DNA from 4 places in the Gottfriedia sp. S16(2024) genome. Region 3 is predicted to be linked to each of the others. Evidence: riboswitches for the same ligand, from Rfam matches in the RefSeq annotation. Region 3 holds a riboswitch; each other region holds the start of a gene.

Region 1 (6,354 bases), 1.7 Mb from region 3:
AGGGCAGGCCTAACTCAGGAGGAGCTTGGAAAAGACATTTGTACATCCACTCATGTTAGTAGAATTGAAAGAGGTGAAACTCAATATTCTAAAGAAATAATTGAGTTATTTTCCGAGCGCTTAAAAATTGACATACAAAATGAACTTAACTACTTTAATAACATAGAAAAGAAGTTAAATAGTTGGCATACATCAATCATTAAGCAAAACATGATCGAGGTGGAGAAAACAAAAAAAGATATTGAAAAAAATTATATCATTAATTTTTCTAAATATGCTCCGCTCTTCCAATTACTTCAAGCAAGATATTATCTCCTGCAGAATGAATTTGAAAAGACAAAAACCATTTTAAAGGATATTCAAAAAAAACATCCTGATCTTCCCCCTTTTGAAAAGAACTTGAAATGGCTTGTATGGGGCATTTTATATGGAAAAACGGATAACTACGAAAAGTCTATTCAAGTATTAAAAAATATCAATAAGAGTGAGTTTGGGAATCTAGAATACTATATCTACCTGTCACTAGGCTACTACCAGGTTAATCCTAAATCAATCATGACATATGTTTACGCAGAAAAAGCATTGAAGTACTTCAAGAAAACGTATAACTACTTAAGAGCAATTGATGCGGAGGCAATCTTACTTCTAATAAAAGGAAACGAAAAGAGCTTTGATTTTCAGGAAGTATTGGAATCATATCATAACCTTATTGAAGCCTCTGAAAGAGTGAATGCACTTGATCGAAAAATCTTACTGCAAAATAACTTAGCAGATTTATACTTAAAGAGAAAAGATTTTGAAAACGCGCAAATATTATTTAAGGTGACACTTGATATGGTAGATCGGTCTTCTTATAAATACGTTAAATACTTGTATAACTATTTGGAAAGTAGTTTTTTTGGGAATTTACTACTGAAAAATGATTTGCTTAGAAAAGCTAATGAAGGAAAAGCTATTGCAGAAAAATTGGACTCCAGTTTATTCAAAATATTATTCCGACTTTTAATCTATCTTATAGAGGATAAACTCGATCAGTATTATAGTTTTATGGAGAAGACAGCCTTAATCTATTTCCAGTCAGTGAGTAATATGGTTGTTTTTAAAACATATGTCGAAAAATTATATAACAACTACATAGAAACTAAGAATTATGCGAAAGCAATCAATCTATCTAAGTTTATTTTAGAAGAGAATATTTAGGGAAGATAAAAGCACATATTTGATTAGACTGAACCCAATAAAGTAGATCGAGGCAACGTTGGTTTTAAAGGGTGTTATTTTATGCTATGCTTGTGTAACTTATTGCTGTTTCAAATATCTTTCATAAAAATTTGCTAATTTTGTACTAATTTAATTAAAATGGAACTAGTCGTTTTTTTTTTTTAGTCTTTGCGATAAATTTAAATTGAAATGGAGAATGAATTAGATGACAAATCAGAATGAAACGAACGCTTTACCGCCAAAAACATGTACAATTGAACGCCTTGTTACGCTTCAAGAGGATGTTGAAAAAGTATTGGCAGGACAAAAAACTGCTACTCGCCGAAACGGAAGATATGCAGATGTTGGGGAAGTGATGACCCTTCAAAATAATCAGTATGTTGTTGAAAAAGTTTATTCTCAAGCCCTTGGTGAATTGACAGATGAGGATGCTAAGCAAGAAGGCTATGCGACAGTAGAAGAGTATAAACAATCGATCCTTTCAATCCACCCTGGGATGCCTTGGTTGCCAAAAATGAGGGTATGGGTTCATGAGTTCCGTCTCATCCAAGAATAATTTTAATGCTGTATAGATTTCTTCTTTATATACATATTGCTAGTGTAATCCTATCGATTGGCCCTTTTTTTGTTTTGATTCCGATACTCAAAAAGCTGCATACCTCAAAGTCTGCGATACAACAGATTTATTTGGATGTATTCCGGTTTGCTGTCAGATTGGCAAAGCATGCTGGGCATGTATTGGTTGGATCAGGGGTTTTGTTGGTACTAGTGGGTCATTGGTCGTGGAAGACATCTTGGATTGTGATGACGATTCTTCTTTTGGTGAGTTCATTATTTTTCCTAGCTAGAGCCTTTTCACCGACCATTCGGAAATTCAGTGAACCAACCCATGACCAGAGAATGCTAATTCAGAAGCTTCGTCGATCAATCTGGATTTACATCGTTCTTTTGATGGTTATGCTATGGTTTATGGTAGTAAAGCCTGCATTATGGTAGGAATGATTCAAAAAAGCAGACAGGTTCTCTTATCAAAGAAGACTTGTCTGTTTTTTTGCCTTCTTTTAAATGAAATACTAATAAAAACTCAAAAAAATAAGTATATAGACCTATTTCAAACGGAATATGAAATAGTTTTTTGATTTGAATATAAAGGACCTAAGACCTGATTCAAACAATACTCGTAAAAAAAATGCTATTTTCAAACACAATTTTTTCTAAAAAATTTAAAAATAATTCTTGACGTATTATAAAAAGAGAGATAACATGAACTCAATAATTTAAAAACTTAATAAATTCTATTACTTATCCAGAGAGGTGGAGGGACTGGCCCTACGATACCTCGGCAACGGGTTTGTTGTTTCGAAACAAATACCGTGCTAATTCCTGCAAATCGTTTAAGCGATTTGAAAGATAAGAAGTAAAGTGGCTTATATATTATAACCCCTCTTCTTATCTGTCTTATTGGATAAGAAGGGGGGTTTTTTGATGAGTTGCCATAGGAGAAAAAGGAGAAAATATAATTATAAAACCTAGTTTTCAAATGTGTTTACTTAGTTATAATGTTTGGAATAACTTGCATTGGAGGAAGAAATTTGATTGAGATTAAAAATGTCTCCAAGGTTTATCCTGGAAGGCCACCAATTAAAGCTTTAAATAATATTAATATGAAAATTGAGAAAGGTGAGATCTATGGAATCATTGGCTTTTCCGGAGCGGGAAAAAGTACATTGATTCGTTGTTTAAATAGACTTGAAGAGCCAACAGAAGGATCAGTTCTGATAGATGGATTGAACTTAATGACATTAAATGATGAAGAGTTACGTAAAACACGTAGAAAAATTGGTGTCGTATTCCAACACTTCAATCTACTTTCAGCCAAAACGGTATTTGATAATATCGCAATGCCGCTATACCTTGAAGGAAAGAAGAAACGGGATGTTCAGGAAAAGGTAATGGAATTAATTGAATTTGTTGGACTGACAGGGAAGCAAGATGTATTTCCGGGGCACTTATCGGGGGGACAAAAGCAAAGAGTTGGAATTGCAAGGGCACTTGTAACAGACCCAGATCTGTTGCTATGTGATGAAGCTACATCTGCATTAGACCCTGAAACAACAAAGAATGTATTAGAGCTTTTAAGGAAGGTAAATAAATCCTATAATCTTACAATTTTTCTTATTACCCATGAAATGAGTGTAATTCGTGATTTATGTGATAAAGTGGCCGTCATTGATGATGGTGAAATTGTCGAGGAAGGTAATGTTTACGACGTTTTTACGAATCCACAAAAAAGTATTACAAAGAATTTTGTTAACACTGTATTACAAAATGAGGTGCCGTCTAAGTTATCGAAAACATTATCAAAAGGGAAATATTATCAATTAGTCTTCCTAGGTGATAAGGCTGCCAATCCATTATTATCAGAGGTTCTTAAAAAATTCGATATTCATTTAAACATTCTTTATGGATCGATTACAGAGCTACAAGAAAGACCTTATGGGAATTTGCTTGTGGCACTAGAAGGAACAAAAGAGGAAAGCGCAAAAGCTATTAAATTTATTTCGGAAAAGGGGATAGATGTAAGGGAGGTTGAGTTAAATGGAGCTTAATTGGGAATTCTTTTGGCCACAGTTTTTACAGGCAACTCAAGATACATTTCTAACTGTACTAGGGTCATTTATTTTTGGCACAATCATAGGATTGCCTTTAGGTATTATCCTAGTTGTAACAAGGCCAGGTCATATAATGGAAAACAAACCTTTATTTACGTTGTTAAATACCATTATAAATATTGTTCGATCTGTACCATTTATTATTTTACTAGTTGCCATTATACCGTTTACTAGATTATTGACGGGAACGTCCATTGGCGTAGTTGCAGCAATTGTTCCGCTTTCAATCTTTGTAGGGCCATATTTGGCAAGATTGATTGAGAATTCCATGCTAGAAGTGGATAAGGGAGTGCTGGAAACTGCCTATTCAATGGGAGCAACAAAGTTTCAAATCATCGTGAAGTTTATTTTGCCTGAAGCAATTCCATCGTTGATTCTATCATTTACAACAGCAACGATTGGATTGATTGGATCGACTGCGGCAGCTGGTGCTGTTGGTGCTGGGGGATTAGGTGACTTAGCTATTACATATGGTTATCAGCGTTTTGAAACATTGGTTATTGTCATTACAGTTGTTTTACTAGTACTTATTGTTCAACTCATACAAAGTTTAGGAAATACGTGGTCAAGATACGTAAGGAGGAAAAGAGGATGAAAAAGTTTTTTACTATTTTTGCAGCATTATTATTAACGGTTTCGGTATTATCAGCATGTGGTTCTAATGCATCATCAGGTAATGGAAAAGAGAGAACAGTTAAGATTGGTATTAACGGTGATGATTATGAACTTTGGAATATTGTACAAAAACAAGTGAAAAATGAAGGGATTAAATTGAAAATTATATCATTTTCAGATTATGTTCAGCCTAACACAGCACTTAATGACGGTAGCCTTGATTTAAATTCTTTTCAAACGATTACTTATATGAACCAATTTAAAGGCGATCATAATTTAGATATTTCAGCGATTGGCTCGACAGTGATTGCGCCAATGGGGATTTACTCACATAAATTTAAAGAGCTAAGTGATATTCCAGATGGAGCAACGATTACTATACCAAATGATGTTACGAACGCTGGCCGTGCACTTAAACTATTACAATCTTCAAAGTTAATTAGTTTAGTAGATAATTTTGACCCTAAAGGAAGTATTGAACAAATTAAAGAAAATCCTAAGCATTTAAAAATCAAACCGATTGCTGCAGGGCAAACAGCTAGATCATTGGATGATGTGGCAGCAGCGATCATCAATAATGGATTCGCGGTTCAAGCGGGCTTAGACCCTGCAAAGGACCCACTTTATAAAGAAGATCCTAATGATAAAGCAGCTATGCCGTATATCAATGTTATTGCATCTCGTACGAAGAATAAAAATGACAAGGACTTTGCAAAGATTGTAAAGGCTTATCAATCAAAAGAAGTTCATGATTACATTATTAAACGTGACAAAGGTGCTACGGTTCCAGTAGTCATTACGATTGATAAAATTAAAAATCTATAAAGCTAGTTCATGCTTATTTAAAAGAATGGAAGGGAGAAAAGTTTAAATGACAGTCAAAATTGAAACACAAAGAGAGCAAATTGTGAAAAGTATTGAGGAATCGAAGGAAGTTTATCTTGAAATTAGCCACAAGATTCATGAGAAGCCTGAAATTGGCAATCAAGAATTTTTTGCATCAGAAACACATTCTAAAATTTTAGTAGAAGCTGGTTTCGATGTCACACGTAATATTGCAGGGCATGAAACAGGCTTTGTAGCAAGAAAAACGTCATCTAAGCAAGGCCCAACTATCGCTTTTTTAGCAGAATATGATGCACTACCTGGTCTTGGTCATGCATGCGGACATAATATTATTGGAACAACGAGTGTAGCAGCAGGAATCGCTCTTGCTGAAGTCATTTCTGAGATCGGAGGAGAGGTTGTCATATTTGGAACACCAGCAGAAGAGGGTGGACCAAACGGAAGTGCAAAAGGGAGTTTTGTAAAAAATGGATTACTAGAAGGCGTTGATGCAGCTCTTATGCTCCACCCAAGTGGTAAAACTGGTTTGTCGACTCCATCTTTGGCAGTAGATCCTTTAGACTTCCATTTTTATGGAAGAGCAGCACATGCTGCTGGGTCTCCAGAACATGGAATTAATGCTTTAGATGCAGTAATCCAGTTATTCAATGGAATTAACGCCCTTCGTCAGCAGCTTACTAGTGATGTTCGCATACACGGAATTATCACTCATGGAGGCGATGCACCAAATATTATTCCAGAGTATGCTTCAGCAAGATTTTTCATCCGTGCTAGTACTTGGAAAAGAACGGAGGAAGTATCCACTAAGATTCGTAATATTGCCGAAGGAGCAGCAATTGCAACTGGCAGTACTGTGAAAATTGAAAGATTTCAAAATGAAGTCCATGATTTTATTATCAATCAATCTCTTGATGAGATTGTAGGTGAAGAACTAAGCCTATTGGGTGAAGTAGTGAATAGCAAAAGCGGCGGGCTTGGATCTACTGATGCCGGAAACGTA
Region 2 (6,354 bases), 3.0 Mb from region 3:
TCATAAAGTGCTAATAGTTGTTTTACACTTTCTTGAGATTCTGTAAGCGCAACAGCGGCAGCTTCTTGAACAGCAGGGAAGATGCTAACGTAAAGATGATCCTGTAATAGATTAATTGCTGAAATAACCTCTTTATTTCCAACTGCAAAACCGATTCTCCAACCAGCCATATTATAAGTTTTAGAGAGGGTATAAATTTCAATCCCGCATTCCTTTGCTCCTGGCGTTTGAAGATAACTTAAAGGTTTTTTGCCGTCAAAACCAAATGCGCCATAAGCAAAATCATGACAAACTGTAATTTGATTATTTCTTGCAAGCTCAACTGTTTCTTTAAAAAATTCTTCTGTTGCGATAGCGCCAGTGGGATTATTTGGATAATTGATAAATAATATTTTACTAGCATCCAAAACATCCTGAGGAATTAATTTATAATCTGGTAAAAATTGATTTTGTTCAAGTAATGGAAGCATGTATGGTACTGTTTTTGAAAGAGATATACCAGATAAATAGTCTGGATAGCCTGGATCTGGAACTAAAATTGTATCTCCAGCGTCACATAAACAAAGTGGTAGCTCAACTAATCCAGCTTTTCCACCGAATAATATGGCTACTTCTTCCTCTGGGTCTAAATCAACATCATACTCTCGTTTATAAAATTCTACAACAGCATTTTTTAAAGATCTCATCCCTCTAAACGGAGAATAACGATGAGTTAAAGGGTTTTCAACAGACTTTTGTAATGCTTTTATAATATAGTCAGGTGTTGGCTGATCTGGATTTCCTTGACCAAGATTAATGACATCATGACCATTACCTATTGACTGATTCACTTTTTGGACTAGTGAAGCAAAAAATTGTTTTGGTAAATTGTTTAATAGTTTACTATGATTCAAGTTAATCACTCCAAAAATATAATAAAATTAATTTGAATAGATCGTTACTTAATCGACTGATTTTCATGAACGACTGTTGCAATAACTTTCACCATCATATATGCTCGATTTAAAAATGTCTATAAAATTTAGAATAGGGTGAATAAATTGTGATTAAAATTGCGTGTATTCAATCTGACGTTATTTTAGGTAAATCAAAGTCTAATTTAGAGAAAATGAAAACTCAAATAAACGAAGCTGTTAAAGAAAATGTTCAGGTTATCGTATTACCAGAGTTATGGACAACAGGCTATTGTTTGGAAGAGATTGGCTTGCACACAGGTGAACAAGAAGCGATTATTTCTGAACTTCAGTCGATTGCAAAATCAAATAATGTAATATTGATTGCTGGTTCGTTCCCAATTGCAAGAGAAAATGGTGTAACGAATACGTTAATTGTTATTAGCAATACTGGTGAATTAGTAAAATCTTATGATAAAGTTCATTTGTTCCAGTTAATGAACGAGCATCACTATCTTCAATCAGGGGAAACAGACGGTCTTTTTGAAATCGATGGATTAACAGCTGCAGGTTTTGTTTGCTATGATTTGCGTTTTCCTGAATGGATTGGAGCTCATTCTCAAAAAGGTGCAAAAGTTTTATTTTTTGTCGCTGAATGGCCAATTCAAAGAATGAATCATTGGGAAATCTTGTTAAAAGCAAGAGCAATTGAAAATCAGTGTTATGTTGTTGCTTGTAATCGAGTAGGAAAAGATTTAGCAAATACATTTGGCGGAGGATCAATGATCATTGACCCTTGGGGAGAAGTAATTTCCAAAGGTAGCACGAATGAAGAAATCGTATTCGGTGAAATTGATCCGAAAAAAGTCGATGAAATACGCGGTACAATCCCTATTTTTGAAGACAGAAAAGAAGAAATTTACAAAAAAATTTAAAAAAGTGATTGACAAATTAAAAATTTATAAACTAAAATACGATTATAAAATCAAATATGCGAACTCTTATTTCGAGTAGGCGGAGGGATTTGGCCCGACGATGCCCAGCAACCGACCGTAATACCATTGTGAAATGGGGCGTATTGTATACGCCTGAGCTTAAATGCTCAGTAAGGCACGGTGCTAATTCCAACAGAAAAGAAATTTTCTGGTAGATAAGAGACGAAAGCCAATTAGTATTGCCTCTTTTCGTCTCGGAAAAGAGGCTTTTTATTTTGCAAAATTCAAGGGGGATGAATTTAGTGACTGTCATTGAACGAAAAGAATATAGACCTTTAACAGAAGCAACTGCAATTACTTATTTACAAAAACTTGGCTATTTTAAAAATGAACTATGTGAAAGTATAGAAATCGGGGATGGGAATCTAAATTTAGTGTTTAAAGTTAATCCCGTAGGAAGCGAGAAAGGGTTAATTATAAAACAGGCTCTACCATACGCAAAAGTCGTTGGAGAAAGCTGGCCACTTACATTAAAGCGAGCGACGATCGAGAGTAATGCGACAAAAATATACAATGAGCTAATCCCATTACATGCACCAAAAATTTTAGAACATGACGAAGATCAAGCTGTAACTGTAATGGAGGATCTATCTCACTTGCAAATTTTACGGAAAGGTTTCATTGAGAAAAAAAGCTATCCGTTTTTAGCTGAACATATTGGAGAATTTTTAGCTAAATCATTATTCTTCACTTCAGACTTTGGAACTTCACCGGCTAAGAAAAAAGAGTTAGAGTATCTTTTTAATAATCCTGACTTATGTGATATAACAGAAAATCTTGTTTACACGGACCCATTTTTTAACAGTGAAACAAATAGTTTTGAAGAAGAATTAACAGATGAAATTCAAAATCTATGGAATGATGAAGATCTACAAATTGAGGTTGCGAAACTAAAATTAGATTTCTTATCGAAAAAAGAAGCTTTATTACATGGTGATTTACATACGGGAAGCATTTTCGTATCTGAAACAGAAACAAAAATAATTGACCCGGAATTTGCATTTGTCGGACCAATCGGATTTGATTTAGGGCAAATTCAGGCAAATTTACTTTTTCAACTTTTCAGTCGTACTGAACTAAAGGACGAAATTATTGAACACATTTTAAACATTGAAAAAGTTTTTAATGAAACATTTATTCGCCTATGGGAAGAGCATAGTGTTAGACCGTTTAACCAAAAAGCTTTAATTAAAGAAAAACTAGAAGGATATTGGGTGGATGCAATTGGGGTTATTGGATGTGAATTAATCCGAAGAAGTATCGGTCTTGCTCATGTTGAAGATATTGATGCACTGGAACATAATCAAAAAATTGAAGCAAAGAAAAAAGTCTTAAAATTCGGAGTTTATTGTATAAAAAATAGATTCACTATTAGAAATATTGGAAATTTACTTAATGGATTGGAGTAATAATCGATGACTACATTACAGCAAATACCTGAATCATTACAATGGAACGGTGAAAGCTTAAAAATTTTAGACCAAACAAAATTACCAACTGAAATATACTATTTTGATGCAACAACATTATTAGATGTACGTGAAGCAATCGTAAAATTACAAGTAAGAGGAGCACCAGCGATCGGTTTAGCAGCTGCGTATGGACTTTATTTAGGTGTTCGAGAAATTGAAACTGAACAAATTGAAGAATTTCATCAACAAGCAAGATTATTAGCGGATGAACTAATTAGTGCTAGACCAACTGCAGTAAATTTAGCATGGGCAGTTGAAAAACTAATTGGTTCTAGTAAAGAAGCAGTTACTGTATCAGAAGCTAAATTAATCATCATGGAAGAAGCGATAAAATTACATTTAGCAGATGAGGCAACTTGCAAGGAAATCGGTGAAAACGCTTTAACATTATTACATGACGGTGCAGCGGTATTAACTCATTGCAACGCAGGAAGTATTGCGACAAGTCGCTACGGAACAGCTTTAGCTCCACTTCACTTAGCAAAAGAAAAAGGTTGGGAAATTTCAGCCTATGCAACAGAAACTAGACCAGTATTTCAAGGGGCAAGACTGACATCTTGGGAATTGAACCAAAGTGGTATCCCAGTTACATTATTGACAGATAATATGGTCGGCTACTTATTACAAAATAAAAAAGTTGATGTAGTTATGGTTGGAGCTGATCGCATTACTGCTAATGGGGACACTGCAAATAAAATTGGAACATTACAATTAGCGATTTTAGCAAACTTTTACCAAATCCCATTTTATGTAGCAGCTCCTTTATCAACAATTGATTTATCAATCGAATCAGGGAGCGAAATTGTAATTGAACAACGCGATCGTACTGAAGTAACACATATCGGAAATGTTCAAATAGCACCAGATGGAATCGATGTATTAAACCCAGCGTTTGACGTGACGCCGAATGAATTAATTACGGCGATTATTACAGAAAAAGGAATTGTTTCTAGCGATTATAAGGAAACTTTTAAAAGTTGGGAGCAAGAGTAATTTATTGATTGCATTTAATAGAGAAAAACGATTACCATTTATTCGTTAACTTCTTCCCTAGGAAATAGTTAAAAAGAGCAATTTTTTCTGATTTTTATAAAATTTTAACACTTTATCAATATAAGATTTGGTGGGCGAATATAACAATTTAAGTTGTTATTAAAAAATATAATAAGCCCTATTATCTAGATTTTGAGTTTCGAAATATTCGTATTTGTGAATCGGGAAATTCTATTAATATAGAAAAAATAAAAATGAATTAATTGTCATTACTTTAAATGGAAAATATTTGTAGAAATAACATTATTGTAAAAATGAATTACTATATAGGAAGAAACTCATATTGCTAAAGTAGCAATAATTCAAAAACAAATGATTTAACACTTTCCGAGAATCTTAACGGATTGGTCAATTTTGTTCGATTAAATGGGGGTTCGAATCAACTGAATTTTTTCAGACAGTTTAACATATTTTCGTTTGATGTTTATTCTAGTTATAAGTTAAATTCATTATTAATGTATTATTTATATAAAAATAAGAGAAAACTCAAAAAAGCCAATTCCTAATTGTAGAAGGGATTGGCTTTTTGTTGACTATCATTAAGAATCATTATGTAATTAGGATAAATTGTTCCAAATGGAAGCGATATGGTGAAGCTGTTCCGTACAAAAATTAAATGACCGTACTGAACAAGAAGGGGAAATTGGAGAAGGTTTTCCTTAAAAACAAATTGAAGAGAGGTTGGAACATGAAAAAGCATTGTTTAAGGGGTTTGCAGTTTATAAAGAAGAGAAGTACGCTATCTTGGGAGGGTGCTGAATAATATAGAAAGCGAAGAGGGGAAAGAAGAGTTTAAAAGAAGAATTGAAGCAGTAAAAAATTAATAGTTATATAGGAAGACAAAATATCTCGTCAGTAGTACATAAATAATATAAACATTAATTGATGGAATTAGAAATTAAATTTAATTAAAGTCACTTTTGAACTAGATCAAATCATAAATCCCATAGAATATTTAGAGGATGTGCAACGATCTCTACAATTGAAAAAAGATGACTAATTAGAGAAATACTCTGACACTAAAAGATTACTTTTATATGATATGCGCAGAAGAGTTTCTACAATCTTCTGCTAAAAAGTCCGCTAAAAATTGTAATTAAGATTGTTAATTGAGGAGGGTATATAATGGCAATTAAGCTCTGTCCCATGTGTGGTAATGAGAATAAGTGCTCAAGTGGGAAGACTTGTTGGTGTAATGATGAGTATTTCCCAAGAGAGATATTTAATCAGATACCACAAGAAGAGGTAAGAAGATCTTGTATATGTAAGTCGTGTTTAGATAAGTATAAAGAAGATAACAAAATAGAAGATCTAAAGCCTTCTGATATCGGACCAAAAGTATTTAGTCGGAAGAGTGGAGTTGAACAGGACGATGAAGTGTGTTACTGCTATGAAAAGTTTAAAGATAATCTTAAGCCAGGAACAGTAACCAAGTGTTTCAAAGAGAAATGTGCTAATTACCTAAGTTGCACAGAAGAACGTAATAAAGGAGTTTGACTAGGGAGGTAGTCAAGAACACGCCGTTCTTTCATTTAGGTTGTATTCTTGTATAACTAAACCAACTAATAGTTTGTCAAAAATTTTCAATTATCCAGACAAAATGTGAATCTTTTTATTGGAAAATTGGCAGGTTTGCTATAAAGAGTAAACCTGCCAATTTTGCGTAATAAATAAAAATTGTATGCAAAAAGCTACATCCTATTTAGAATGTGCTTGTCTAACTTAATTATCTTTCTTTTACTTTGTTGGTATAAAAATCATATAACTTTTCAATGGATGAATTGGACAAAAGAGGTATCGCTCTCTTAACTAATTCTCTATCCCAATCAAACCAACGCATTTCCATTAGTTTATTAATCTCTGAATCTGTGAAGCGTTTCTTTATTTCTTTTGCAGGATTTCCACCAACTATTGTATATGGAGGTACGTTTTTAGATACCA
Region 3 (6,354 bases):
TAAATGGTTGTGCATTTTGCCTTGACATGCATTCCTCTGAAGCGAGGGAAATAGGAGAAACTGAACAACGTTTATACTGTGTTAGTGCATGGAGAGATTGTGATTTTTACACAGATGCTGAAAAAGCAGCTTTGGAGTTAACTGAGCATATTACACTAATTTCGAATAAAGGTATATCTGCTGATCTATATAATCGTGTAAGTAAACACTTTAGCGAAAAAGAATACGTAAATCTTGTATTCACAATCAATCAAATTAACAGTTGGAATCGTATCTCTATTTCAATGGGGAATAGACCAGTTGAAAAATAATATCCTAATAAAACTTAAAAAATAAAAATGAGCCGAAGATTGGCTCATTTTTTATATGTAACTTTTCAATTCTTATTAAAATTTTTTACTTTTATAACAATGCTTTTTATTAATTTATTTTCATTAGAAAAAATTTTTATAGTGTAAAGATCATGATGATTTTTAATATAATTTTTTTGATCTATTGTTATATTTGAAGTAGCAATAGAACTAGAGAGATTAAAAACGGCTCTTCCATTATTGATTTTGTATCTTTGATTATGATTGATTTCTTCAATATTGACTCCAAATATTGTTTGGACTTTTTTAGGTAGTAGGATTTCTATTTGAGCATTTTCTATATCGTTTTTATAACGTTCTGGTACTGATAAGACCAAATAATATTCAACTCCATAAAGTAATTGATTATCCACAGAATCTTTGATCTCATAATATCTTTTGGATAATGATTCAATTTTTGGCTCAATTTCTTTAGAAGATAGTGAAACATGCTTATCTAAATTTTTAGACGAGGTACCAGTATTAAATAAAAACAAGGAAGTTAATAAAATTGCAGTAAATGAAAAAATCAGAGTTAATATCTTTATGGATCTCATTTTAATCCTCCATTTAATTCGATAAATAAATAGTGATTATTATCCATGTTCAGTTTATTTAATGTTACTTTAATCTTATTCTTTAAATGTTAATAATTTCCTTTTAATGAGTGAGGTTGTTTTTTAATACTGAAAATAAAAAGAGGCTACCAATAAGTCATAAATCCCGACTTATTGGACAGCCTTTACATTTTACTTTATTAGATTATTTTAAAGGTCCACCAAGTTCAGCCAATTGAGCATCAAAGCCTTCAAACTTTTTGAAGTTTTCTTTGAATTTAGTTACTAATTCAAGAGCTTTTTGATCATAAGCTGATTTATCTTCCCAAGTTGTTGAAGGGACTAATACGCTATCAGGTACACCAGGTACATGAGTTGGAATTGCTAAACCGAAAAACTCATCTTGAGTAGTTTCAATGTTGTTTAAATCACCTTCAAGTGCAGCGTGAACCATTGCTCTTGTGTAAGATAGATTCATACGTTTACCAACACCGTATTCTCCACCAGTCCAACCAGTGTTTACTAAGAATACATTTACATTATGCTTTTCAATTTTTTCACCAAGCATTTTTGCATATTCTACAGCTGGAAGCGGTAAGAATGGTGATCCGAAACATGTTGAGAATGTTACTTGTGGAGAAGTAACACCACGCTCAGTACCTGCTAATTTACTAGTAAATCCACTTAAGAAGTGGTACATAGCTTGCTCTTTTGTTAATTTACTGATTGGAGGTAATACTCCAAATGCATCAGCAGTTAAAAAGATAATTGCATGTGGATGTCCAGCAACGCTTGGCTCAATGATATTTTGAATTGCTTGCATTGGGTATGCAGCACGAGTATTTTCTGTTAAAGTTGTATCATCATAGTCAGCTAAACGGCTATCAGGTTTAACAACTACATTTTCTAAAACTGTACCAAATTTAATTGCAGAGAAAATTTGTGGCTCTTTTTCAAATGTTAAATTGATACATTTAGCGTAGCAACCGCCTTCAATATTGAATACACCATTATCTGACCAGCCGTGCTCGTCATCACCGATTAGTTTACGGTCTGCATCTGCAGATAATGTAGTTTTACCAGTTCCTGAAAGTCCAAAGAATAATGCTACATCGCCTTCGCTACCAACGTTAGCAGAACAGTGCATTGGTAAAACATTATTTTGTGGTAATAGGAAATTCATGATTGAGAAAATAGATTTTTTCATTTCTCCAGCATATTCCGTACCACCAATTAAGATTATTTTCTTTTCAAATGATACAATAACAAATGCCTCTGAATTTGTTCCATCAACTACAGGGTCTGCTTTAAATGTCGGAGCAGAAACAATTGTAAACTCTGCTTCATGTGTTGTAAGTTCTTGCTCAGTTGGGCGAATAAATAATTGATGAGCAAATAAGTTGTGCCATGCAAATTCGTTAATTACTTGGATAGGTAAACGATACTCAGTATCTGCACCAGCAAATCCTTTAAATAAGAATAATTCGTTACGATCTTTTAAGTAGTTAAGTACTTTGCTATATAATTTTTCGAATACGTCAGCAGAGATTGGTTGATTTACTGAACCCCAATCGATTAAATTTTCAACAGATGCCTCTTGTACAATAAATTTATCTTTAGGTGAACGTCCAGTATATTTGCCTGTTGAAACGCTAACTGCTCCCGTTGACGTTAAAATTCCTTCTTGTCTTGTTAGGACTTTTTCAACTAACTCAGAAACGCTTAGTTGGTTATACATTTGATTACTAGTAAGTAATTCGTTTAATTCAAAGTTTACATCAACTGTCTTCATATACTAATACCATCCTTTAAATATAATTTGTCTGCCATGTAGGTATCTCGATAAATAGTATAACACATTTATTTTAATAGTGTATACTATTAGTTGGCAAAATGTGTTATGAATTTGATTAAAAAATAAATTTGAGCAAAATTTACTTATTAAATGAAGTAAGTTATTTAAATGTAAGTATAATAATTAGTAATTTCCCATTAAATAGAAATGAATGTAGGGATAAAGTTATTGTAGAATTATGTCTAAGTTATGATGAAAATTGTTGACAAGAAAGTGAAATTTTAATATGATACTTTTCATACGGATACTCTCTTATCCCGAGTAGGTGGAGGGATACAGGCCCTACGAAGCCCAGCAACCTCACTTTTAGTGAAAGGTGCTGAACCTGATGCAAGACTATTTTTTATGTCTTGGACGATAAGAGCGAAAGGCAAATACCAAGAACCCTTTCCTCAGGTAATATTTGATAAGAGGAAGGCTTTTTTTTTGCTCAAAACTTAAATACAGTGGCAATTTCGTAATTTACACTGAGTTATCTTTATCTTAAATGGGAAACATAGGAATAGGAACAAACTTTTTATTCTTATGTTGAGAAAAAAGAGATCCGTCAATTCAATTTAGGAGGGGACTCAATGTCACAACGTCGTTTATTTACTTCAGAATCAGTTACAGAAGGACATCCAGATAAAATCTGTGACCAAATCTCAGATTCAATTCTTGATGCAATTTTAGCAAATGATCCGAATGCTCGTGTAGCAGCGGAAACTTCAGTTACAACAGGTTTAGTACTTGTTGCAGGTGAAATTACAACTTCTACTTATGTAGATATCCCAAAAATCGTTCGCGAAACAATCCGTGAAATCGGTTATGACCGTGCAAAATACGGATTTGATGCAGATACATGTGCAGTTTTAACTTCTATTGATGAGCAATCAGCAGATATCGCTTTAGGTGTAGACCAAGCATTAGAAGCTCGTGAAGGTAGCATGACAGATGAAGAAATTGAAGCAATCGGTGCAGGAGACCAAGGTTTAATGTTCGGTTTTGCTGTTAATGAAACACCTGAATTAATGCCACTTCCAATTTCATTATCTCACAAAATTGCACGCCGTTTAACTGAAGTTAGAAAAAATGAAACAGTTTCTTACTTACGTCCAGACGGTAAAACTCAAGTAACAGTTGAGTATGATGAAAACAACAAACCAGTTCGTATTGATGCAATCGTTGTATCAACACAACATGGTCCAGAAGCTACTCAAGCTCAAATTGAAAATGATATTAAAGAACTTGTAATCAAACCAGTTGTACCAGCTGAGTTAATTGATGAAAACACAAAATTCTTTATCAACCCAACAGGTCGTTTCGTAATCGGTGGACCTCAAGGTGATGCAGGTTTAACAGGTCGTAAAATTATTGTTGATACTTACGGTGGATATGCTCGTCACGGTGGTGGCGCATTCTCTGGTAAAGATGCAACTAAAGTTGACCGTTCTGCTGCTTACGCTGCACGTTACGTTGCGAAAAACATCGTAGCTGCTGGCTTAGCTGATAAAGCTGAAGTTCAATTAGCATATGCAATTGGTGTAGCTAAACCAGTTTCAATCGCTATTGATACTTTTGGTACAGGTAAAGTTTCAGAAGAAAAATTAGTTGAAGTAATTCGCAACAACTTCGACCTACGTCCAGCTGGAATTATTAAAATGCTTGACCTACGTCGTCCAATTTACAAACAAACTGCTGCTTATGGTCACTTTGGCCGTACAGATATCGATCTTCCTTGGGAGCGTACTGACAAAGCAGAAGTTTTAAAAACTGAAGCAGGTCTATAATAAAATGATTAAGGCTGAATATGGCATATGCTATATTCAGTCTTTTTTGTTTAATTAGAATTACGAATTACATTACATATAGGTATACTTAAAAATCATTTTTCATAGGTTTAAATGACTGAATTAAAGTTTGTAATGGAGGAACCTATGAAAGCGATTATATGTACAAAATATGGTCCACCAGAAGTTCTTCAAATAACAGAAGTTGAAAAACCAAAATTAAAAAATGAAGAAGTATTAATTAAAATACATGCATCAACTGTAACAGCAGGTGGTGTAAAACTTCGAAGCTCCGATTTTCCATATATGTACTGGCTGCCTTCCCGCCTAATGTTTGGCCTTACCAAGCCGAAAAATAAAATAACAGGTTGTGAGCTTGCGGGAGAAATAGTAACAGTTGGCAAAAACGTAAGAAATTTTAAAACAGGTGATCAAGTTTTTGGGTATAGTGGATTTACTTTTGGGGCTAATGCTGAATATATCTCTTTACATGAAGAAGGTGTTCTAGCTAAAAAACCAATAAATATGACATTTGAGCAAGCTGCAGCAGTACCTGTTGGGGCGATTACAGCATTACATTTTCTAAGGAAAAGTATTATTCAAAATGGACAAAAAGTACTTATTTATGGTGCTTCAGGAAGTGTTGGAACCTATGCAATTCAGCTAGCTAAATATTTTGGTACAGAAGTTACTGCTTTATGTAGTACATCAAATTTAGAATTGGTGAGATCTTTAGGAGCAAATGAAGTTATAGATTATACAAATGAAGATTTTGCTAAGAGTAAGAAAACTTACGACATTATCTTTGATACGGTAGGGAAGAGCTCCTTTTCAAATTGTAAAAGATTGCTTAACAAAGATGGCGTCTATTTATTAAGTGCAGTATGGAAGCTTTCGGTTTATTTTCAAGCGATTTGGAGTAATTTATTTGATAACAAAAAGGCAATACTTGGTGTAGCAAATATGAACAATGAAGATTTAAACTATATAAAAGCACTGATTGAAGCGGATAAGTTAAAAGCTGTTATTGATCGACAATACCCACTTGATCAAATTGTGGAAGCCCATCGTTATGTTGAAAAAGGGCATAAGAAGGGGAATGTCGTTATTAACATTCGAGGGATATGAGACTGTTGACAAACTCTAGCTTTCTTCGTTAAAATCGCCTGCTTGTACCATGTTCACTACAATTTTAGGTAACACTTACGCTTCGAAAGACAAGTACAACTTTTTAACTTTATCTACACAAAGAAATCCCTCAAAATGACCTTTTGAGGGATTTCTTTTATAAGTTTTCATTTTGCTGTCTAATTTCTTCTCCAGCTAATATTATATTAGTCGTTTCAATTTTACGGTGCTCATCCACAGAATGCCCTGGATCGAGATTATTAAGGTCTGCTTGTATTTTCATTTGCTCTTCATTTATGAGTGGTTTATCTTTTTTGCTCAATTATATTACCTCCAATATAAATAGTAGAAAGTCGATGAAACTCATCGTTGTTTTAGTCTTAACGAATTGACTAACTTCATTCAAATTTATAGAAGTAATGATTTACACGCTTAATTCATTTATTAATTTTTGAAAGGTTAGATAAGCAGGCTTAATAGTATAATCATCCTTCATAATTCCAAATTGATGAAATAGGTCGTCTTTGGAACTATCAGCATCCCTTAAACCAAAAAATTCATAATGAGTAATATTTAGTTCCTGACGCAATGAATAGACTGTTCGAATAATTTTTTCGAGTACGATTGATTGTTGTTCATATGACCTTTCAATTTGGATAAACGGATTTTTCCCGGTTGGCCATCCATTCTCTGTA
Region 4 (6,354 bases), 2.8 Mb from region 3:
AAAATATAATATTCAAGTTTTATATTGCTAGTTAAATAGTGCATCCTGATCTCTAAAAGTTCAAGTTAGTTTAACTTGAACTTTTTTATTGTTACCGTTCATTCTTAATCAAGAAAGAAGAATTATGATAAAATGTAAAAAAAGGAGGGTACTCACTTGGAGAATTGTATAAAGGTATCAGTTCGAACGCTAGTTGAGTATGCTCATACAGCGGGAAGTATCAATGTAACATATAAAAGTTCGGTTTCATTAATTGAAGGAACAAAGGCACACCAAAAAATCCAAAGAGAATATGGTGAACAGGATGTAAAAGAACGATCTATATCCGGCAACATTACATTGGATCAGTTGGTGTTTCAGATAGAAGGCCGTTGTGATGGATTATTATTTAATGATGGTCAATATATAATAGAAGAAATTAAATCAACAATGAAGGATTTAAATGAAATAAATGAAAATTCATATCCTGTTCATTGGGCTCAAGCAAAAGTTTATGGATATTTTATTTGTGAAGAATTACAACTTGAAAAAATTACACTTAGACTTACATATATTAATATTTTAACCGAGCAAAAAATAAGCTTCGACCTCTTATTTACAAAAGATGAATTAACAAATTACTTATACAAAATGCTGGAAATTTATTATCCTTTTGCAAAATGGAAATACGATCATATTGAAACAAGGAATCAGACAATAAAAGAATTAAATTTTCCCTTTCCTTCTTTTAGAAAAGGTCAAAGAAAGTTAGCAGGTGCGGTATATCAAACAATTCAAGAAGGTAATAATTTATTTGCGGTAGCCCCAACCGGAATTGGCAAAACGGTTTCGACTATTTTTCCGACAGTTAAAAGTATTGGTGAGAATAATATAAATCGAATGTTTTACTTAACTTCTAAGACGATTACTAGGACTGTTGCTGAAGAAGCATTTAAGCTAATGACAGATCAAGGACTTTGTATAAAGTGTACGACGATTACAGCAAAAGATAAAATCTGTTTTAAAGAAGAGACGATGTGTCAAAAGGATTATTGTGAATTTGCTAATGGTTATTATGACCGAATAAATGATGCTGTTCTTGATATTCTTTCATCGGAAAAATCGTTAACTAGGGAGAAAATAGAAGAATATGCCCGCAAACATACAGTATGTCCATTTGAATACTCTTTAGATTTATTAAATTCTTCCGATGCGATTATTTGCGATGTAAATTATATTTTTGATCCTAGAGTTTCGTTAAAACGATTATTTGATGAACATAAACGAAGTTCGGTTTTATTAATTGATGAAGCTCATAATCTTGTTGATCGTGCAAGAGAAATGTATTCTGCGAGCTTATTCAAATCTAAATTTTTAGAGTTGAAAAATAGATATAAAAATTTAAAAGATGAACTTTATGCCATAATAAATGAAATAAATAAGCGATTTATTGAATTAAGAAAAAAATGGAAGGACGTTGTAACCCCAGTTTCAAAGGAAATAGATGGTGATTTACTAGAACTTCTACATACATTCAATGAAATCGTAGAAATAAAATTACAGGAAATGGAAGAGGACGAAAATAAACAACTTCTACTTGATACATATTTTGAGTCACTCAACTTCGTCAAAATTGCGGAGTTTTTTGATGAAAATTATGTATGCTACTATGAACTATATAAAAGTGAAGTACATTTAAAGTTATTTTGCCTTGATCCTTCTAAAGTAGTGAATGACGTCATAAAAAGATTTCGCTCTACAATTTATTTTTCGGCTACTTTAACGCCAATACAATATTTTCAAGATATGCTTGGTGATCAAAGTCGAGATTATACAATTTCAATCGATTCTCCTTTTCATAGAGAACAACTGGAAGTAACAATTGATCCTCTTTCAACTCGATACCAAGATCGTGAAAGAAATTTAGAAAGATTAATTGATTCTGTCTATAAAGAAATTACGAAAAGAAAAGGTAATTATTTAGTTTTTTATCCGTCATATCAATATTTAATTCAAAGTGTTGATTTATTTAAAGAGAAAAACCCTAACATAAAGACAATCGTTCAAGAAAATGGTATGTCTGAAATTGAACGAGAGGAGTTCCTTTTACAGTTTGATAGTCTAAATGAGGAAACTTTGGTTGGGTTTGCTGTATTAGGTGGAATATTCTCTGAAGGGATCGATTTAAAGGGGGATCGCTTAAACGGTGTCGTAGTAGTTGGTGTAGGATTGCCACAGATTTGTTTAGAAAGAAATATTTTAAAGGAGCATTTTAATTCTGTTGGAAAAAATGGGTATTATTATGCATATGTCTTTCCAGGTATGAATAAAGTAATGCAAGCGGGTGGAAGAGTTATCCGTTCTGAATCAGATGAAGGGACTTTATTACTAATTGATGATCGATATAAGAGTTCACTTTATCAAAGTTTATTACCTGAAGAATGGAAGTAAGAGTTAATTATTAAATAATTCAAAAAAAACGATTGATAATTATCAGAGTTTTTAATATACTAACAATATAATTTAATAATCTTATCAAGAGCGGTGGAGGGACTGGCCCGACGAAACCCGGCAACTCTAGTAAATACTAGAAAGTGCTAAATCCTGCAGGTGAAAAACCTGGAAGATAAGAGCGATATGTTTATTTTACAGACATAACCACTTCTTATTTTTTAGGAAGTGGTTTTTTTATTTGACTAAAATGGGGGATTTATAATGACTAACACAAAAGAGGCTTTAAACACGAATAAAAAATCGATTGAAACGGTAGCTGTTCATGGTAGCAAAGGGTATGATCCATTAACTGGTGCAATTAGTTATCCAATTTATCAATCAGCTACATTTAAGCATGCAGGTCTACATCAGTCAACTGGATATGATTATGCAAGATTACAAAATCCAACACGAGAAGAAGTCGAAAATACTGTTGCAAAATTAGAAAGTGCAAATTATGGCGTTGCATTCGCAACAGGAAATGCAGCAGTTACTGCAGTATTAAGCTTATTTAAAAAGGGTGATCACCTAATTGTTTCAGATGATTTATACGGTGGTACATATCGCTTATTCGAAGAAATTTATTCGCCATATGGACTTGAGCATAATTTTGTTGATACGACTGAAATTGAACATATTCTTGATGCACTTAAACCGAACACAAAAGGAATTTTTATTGAGACACCTTCAAATCCAATGATGAAAGTAACTGATTTAAAAAGAGTAGTAGAGATTGCAAAAAAACGAGATATTATTGTAATTGTCGATAATACATTTTTAACTCCTTATTTCTTTAGACCAATTGAATTAGGGGCAGATGTAGTTGTTCATAGTGGAACAAAGTATTTAGGTGGCCATAATGATACACTAGCTGGCTTCGTCGTAACGAATTCAGAATATACAAATGAACGAATTCGCTATTATCAAAAATCAACAGGTGCAACATTAGCTCCATTTGACTCTTGGTTAATCTTAAGAGGAATTAAAACATTGCATTTACGCATGGAATACAGTCAAAAAAATGCGATTGTACTTGCGAAGTTTTTAGAAAATCATCCAAATGTTACTGAAGTATATTATGTAGGATTACCAACGCATAAAGGGTATTCAATTATTAAAGAACAGGCAACTGGATTTGGTGCAATGATTTCATTTAAAGTGAAGGATTTAAGTTTAGTAGAACAGGTTTTAGGAAGCGTAAAAGTCATTACATTCGCAGAAAGTTTAGGTGGAGTCGAATCGTTAATTACGTATCCACATACACAAACTCATTCAGAGATGCCAGAAGAATTTAAAAGAAAGCTTGGTCTAGATGACCATACATTACGTTTATCAGTGGGAATTGAACATATTGATGATTTATTAAATGACTTAGAAAATGCATTGGGGTGATGAGCATGCAATTTGGAACGAAACTAATTCATAACGGAAATGAAATTGATCAGGCAACAGGTGCATTAAGTATACCAATTTATCAGACATCAACGTTTCATCAATTTGATATTGAGAATTTTGGGAAGTACGACTATGCGAGAAGTGGAAATCCAACAAGAGAAGCGTTAGAAAATACAATTGCAAAATTAGAAAATGGTGTACGTGGCTTTGCGTTTTCATCAGGAATGGCCGCAATCTCATCTGTATTATCTTTGTTTTCAGCAGGAGATCATATTGTCATTTGTGAAGATGTTTATGGGGGAACATTTAGAATAGCAACAAAAGTTTTAAATCGTTTCGGAATCGATTTTTCTTTCGTCGACGCATCTAATTTAGAAGAGATTAAAGCCGGAATAAAGCCAAATACAAAAGGACTTTATTTAGAAACACCGTCTAATCCTCTTTTGAAAATTACTGATTTAAGTAGTGCTATTAAAATAGCAAAAGAAAATGACATCCTTGTCATTGTAGATAATAGTTTTTTATCACCATATTTACAAAGACCATTAGACTTAGGAGCTGATATTGTCGTTCATAGTGCAACAAAGTTTATTGCAGGTCATAGCGATGTAATTGGAGGATTAGCGGTCGTAAATTCAGAAGAACTTGCAAGTGATTTATACACAATCCAAAATTCATTCGGAGCTATTTTAGGTCCACAAGACTGTTGGCTAACATTAAGAGGATTAAAGACCCTAAAAGTTCGTATGGATGCATATGAACAAACTGCATCAAAATTAGCAAACTGGCTTTTAGAACAAGAAGAAGTTGAGGATGTTTATTACCCAGGACTAAAAGATCATCCTGGTCACGATGTTCATTTTGAGCAGGCTACTGGAGGAGGAGCAGTCCTTTCATTTACACTAAAAACGATTGAACAAACGACAAGTTTCCTTCAATCAGTCGAAAACGTTGCAGTTGCAGTTTCACTTGGTGGAGTTGAGACGATTGTTTCATATCCTGTAAAGATGTCCCATGCTGCAATACCGCTCGATGTTCGTGAACGATTAGGGGTTAAAGATACATTAATAAGGGTATCCGTTGGTTTAGAAGATATAGAAGACTTGATTGCAAGCTTCCAAAAAGCATTAAAAGCAGGTGCAAGAGTATAGTGAAAGGAATAGGGAAATTGAATAAATAAAATTGGGTTTGGCCGAATAGAATTGAAAAACGAACAATAATTAGATGCAAACGGTAGAATGTCCGTTCAATTCGAGAAAAGCATAAATCCCACAATGGAAGCATATTTCCTTGTGGGATTAATTTATTTTATATTTTTTGATTTTGCTTACTTTTTTATTTAGTGTAGAAGACTAAGAAAGGAATATTTCCCCATCACCAATTTCCTCTTGAATTACCTCAGCTGCACCAATAAGTGCCAATGCGTTCCCAACTATTTGAACTGAATCAGAAAGAACAATTCTTCTTTGTAACTCAAGTAAATCTATTTTTTCTGAAGTGAACAATTGCTTAGAAACGAAAAAAGCTACGGATAATTGACCGGCAGTACCAATCCACATTCCCGATATGATATCTCTTTTCCCTTGAAAGATTGGATCTTTGTCGATGGAATATAATTTTGATAATGTAATCGTTTCGTATAATTGTGCAACTGCCTTAACCCATGATGCGGCAACAATTTGTCTTTCAAGACTTGCTGATAAACTGTCATGTTCTATATTAATTTTCTTATTTTGATCTTGACCTTCCTTTTCCTTCAAATTTTCTTCTAGCATCTTTTCCAACTCCAATATAGAAAAACTGTTATTTATATAACTATTCAAGTTGGTGTGATTGTGTTTCTATCTAATAGGGGATTTTGGTGATTCAATAATTAACTTTTCGTTAAATTAGGATGAATGTCAATTTAATTAATATGTAAGTTTGAATTGTCTGATATTTAATAAAAAATCTAATTGACAGATGTTTATTTCTAATGTAAAGGTTTCACTTTGGTTATAAACGAATATTTTTTTAAAAAAGTACAAAAAATGTTCGTGTTTTTACTTGAAACGCAATCATATTGATGGTATTCTAGTTTAGGTTGATCAAATGAAATAATTTAAACCTTATTTGGAGGTATATATAGATGTATGATGTTATCGTTGTTGGAGCAGGACCTGCTGGAATCTTTACTTGTTATGAATTAACTTTAAAAATGCCTAATGCTAAAGTACTACTTGTTGATAAAGGACATGATATATTCGCAAGACATTGCCCAATTTTACAAAAGAAAATTGAAAAATGTCCGCCTGCTGCAGGTAAAAAAGATTTTTCAGGTTGCTTACCAGCTTGCTCAATTACAAATGGTTTTGGTGGTGCTGGAGCATATTCAGATGGAAAATTTAATATTACAAGCGAATTTGGTGGATGGATGACAGATTACTTATCAGATTCACAAGTAGTTGAATTAATCAAATACGTTGATGAAATTAATTTAGAACATGG

Evidence for each region. A riboswitch is a leader RNA that binds a small molecule or an ion and turns the genes downstream of it on or off. The one in region 3 is predicted to bind S-adenosylmethionine.
Region 1: linked by a shared signal. The riboswitch ahead of AB1282_RS09600 (methionine ABC transporter ATP-binding protein) and the one ahead of metK (methionine adenosyltransferase) in region 3 are both predicted to bind S-adenosylmethionine.
Region 2: linked by a shared signal. The riboswitch ahead of mtnK (S-methyl-5-thioribose kinase) and the one ahead of metK (methionine adenosyltransferase) in region 3 are both predicted to bind S-adenosylmethionine.
Region 4: linked by a shared signal. The riboswitch ahead of AB1282_RS15055 (trans-sulfuration enzyme family protein) and the one ahead of metK (methionine adenosyltransferase) in region 3 are both predicted to bind S-adenosylmethionine.

What each region holds. Positions count from the first base shown of each region.
Region 1 covers NZ_JBFLUO010000001.1:2,048,931-2,055,284, forward strand. Annotated here, with positions in the region: gene AB1282_RS09585 (helix-turn-helix domain-containing protein) at 1-1,200, shown strand, start outside; gene AB1282_RS09590 (ASCH domain-containing protein) at 1,427-1,777, shown strand; gene AB1282_RS09595 (hypothetical protein) at 1,783-2,217, shown strand; SAM riboswitch class I at 2,521-2,638, shown strand; gene AB1282_RS09600 (methionine ABC transporter ATP-binding protein) at 2,814-3,830, shown strand; gene AB1282_RS09605 (methionine ABC transporter permease) at 3,820-4,488, shown strand; gene AB1282_RS09610 (MetQ/NlpA family ABC transporter substrate-binding protein) at 4,485-5,333, shown strand; gene AB1282_RS09615 (M20 family metallopeptidase) at 5,380-6,354, shown strand, end outside.
Region 2 covers NZ_JBFLUO010000001.1:3,330,807-3,337,160, forward strand. Annotated here, with positions in the region: gene AB1282_RS15635 (pyridoxal phosphate-dependent aminotransferase) at 1-902, opposite strand, end outside; gene AB1282_RS15640 (carbon-nitrogen family hydrolase) at 1,046-1,828, shown strand; SAM riboswitch class I at 1,892-2,050, shown strand; gene mtnK (S-methyl-5-thioribose kinase) at 2,122-3,297, shown strand; gene mtnA (S-methyl-5-thioribose-1-phosphate isomerase) at 3,304-4,353, shown strand; gene AB1282_RS15655 (cysteine-rich CWC family protein) at 5,539-5,910, shown strand; gene AB1282_RS15660 (CatB-related O-acetyltransferase) at 6,140-6,354, opposite strand, start outside.
Region 3 covers NZ_JBFLUO010000001.1:380,366-386,719, reverse strand. Annotated here, with positions in the region: gene AB1282_RS02005 (carboxymuconolactone decarboxylase family protein) at 1-311, shown strand, start outside; gene AB1282_RS02000 (hypothetical protein) at 377-907, opposite strand; gene pckA (phosphoenolpyruvate carboxykinase (ATP)) at 1,113-2,699, opposite strand; SAM riboswitch class I at 3,012-3,126, shown strand; gene metK (methionine adenosyltransferase) at 3,335-4,531, shown strand; gene AB1282_RS01985 (NAD(P)-dependent alcohol dehydrogenase) at 4,679-5,659, shown strand; gene AB1282_RS01980 (hypothetical protein) at 5,817-5,981, opposite strand; gene AB1282_RS01975 (hypothetical protein) at 6,084-6,354, opposite strand, start outside.
Region 4 covers NZ_JBFLUO010000001.1:3,217,450-3,223,803, forward strand. Annotated here, with positions in the region: gene AB1282_RS15045 (YcxB family protein) at 1-31, shown strand, start outside; gene AB1282_RS15050 (ATP-dependent DNA helicase) at 157-2,430, shown strand; SAM riboswitch class I at 2,509-2,612, shown strand; gene AB1282_RS15055 (trans-sulfuration enzyme family protein) at 2,695-3,864, shown strand; gene AB1282_RS15060 (trans-sulfuration enzyme family protein) at 3,870-5,018, shown strand; gene AB1282_RS15065 (hypothetical protein) at 5,220-5,642, opposite strand; gene AB1282_RS15070 (NAD(P)/FAD-dependent oxidoreductase) at 5,996-6,354, shown strand, end outside.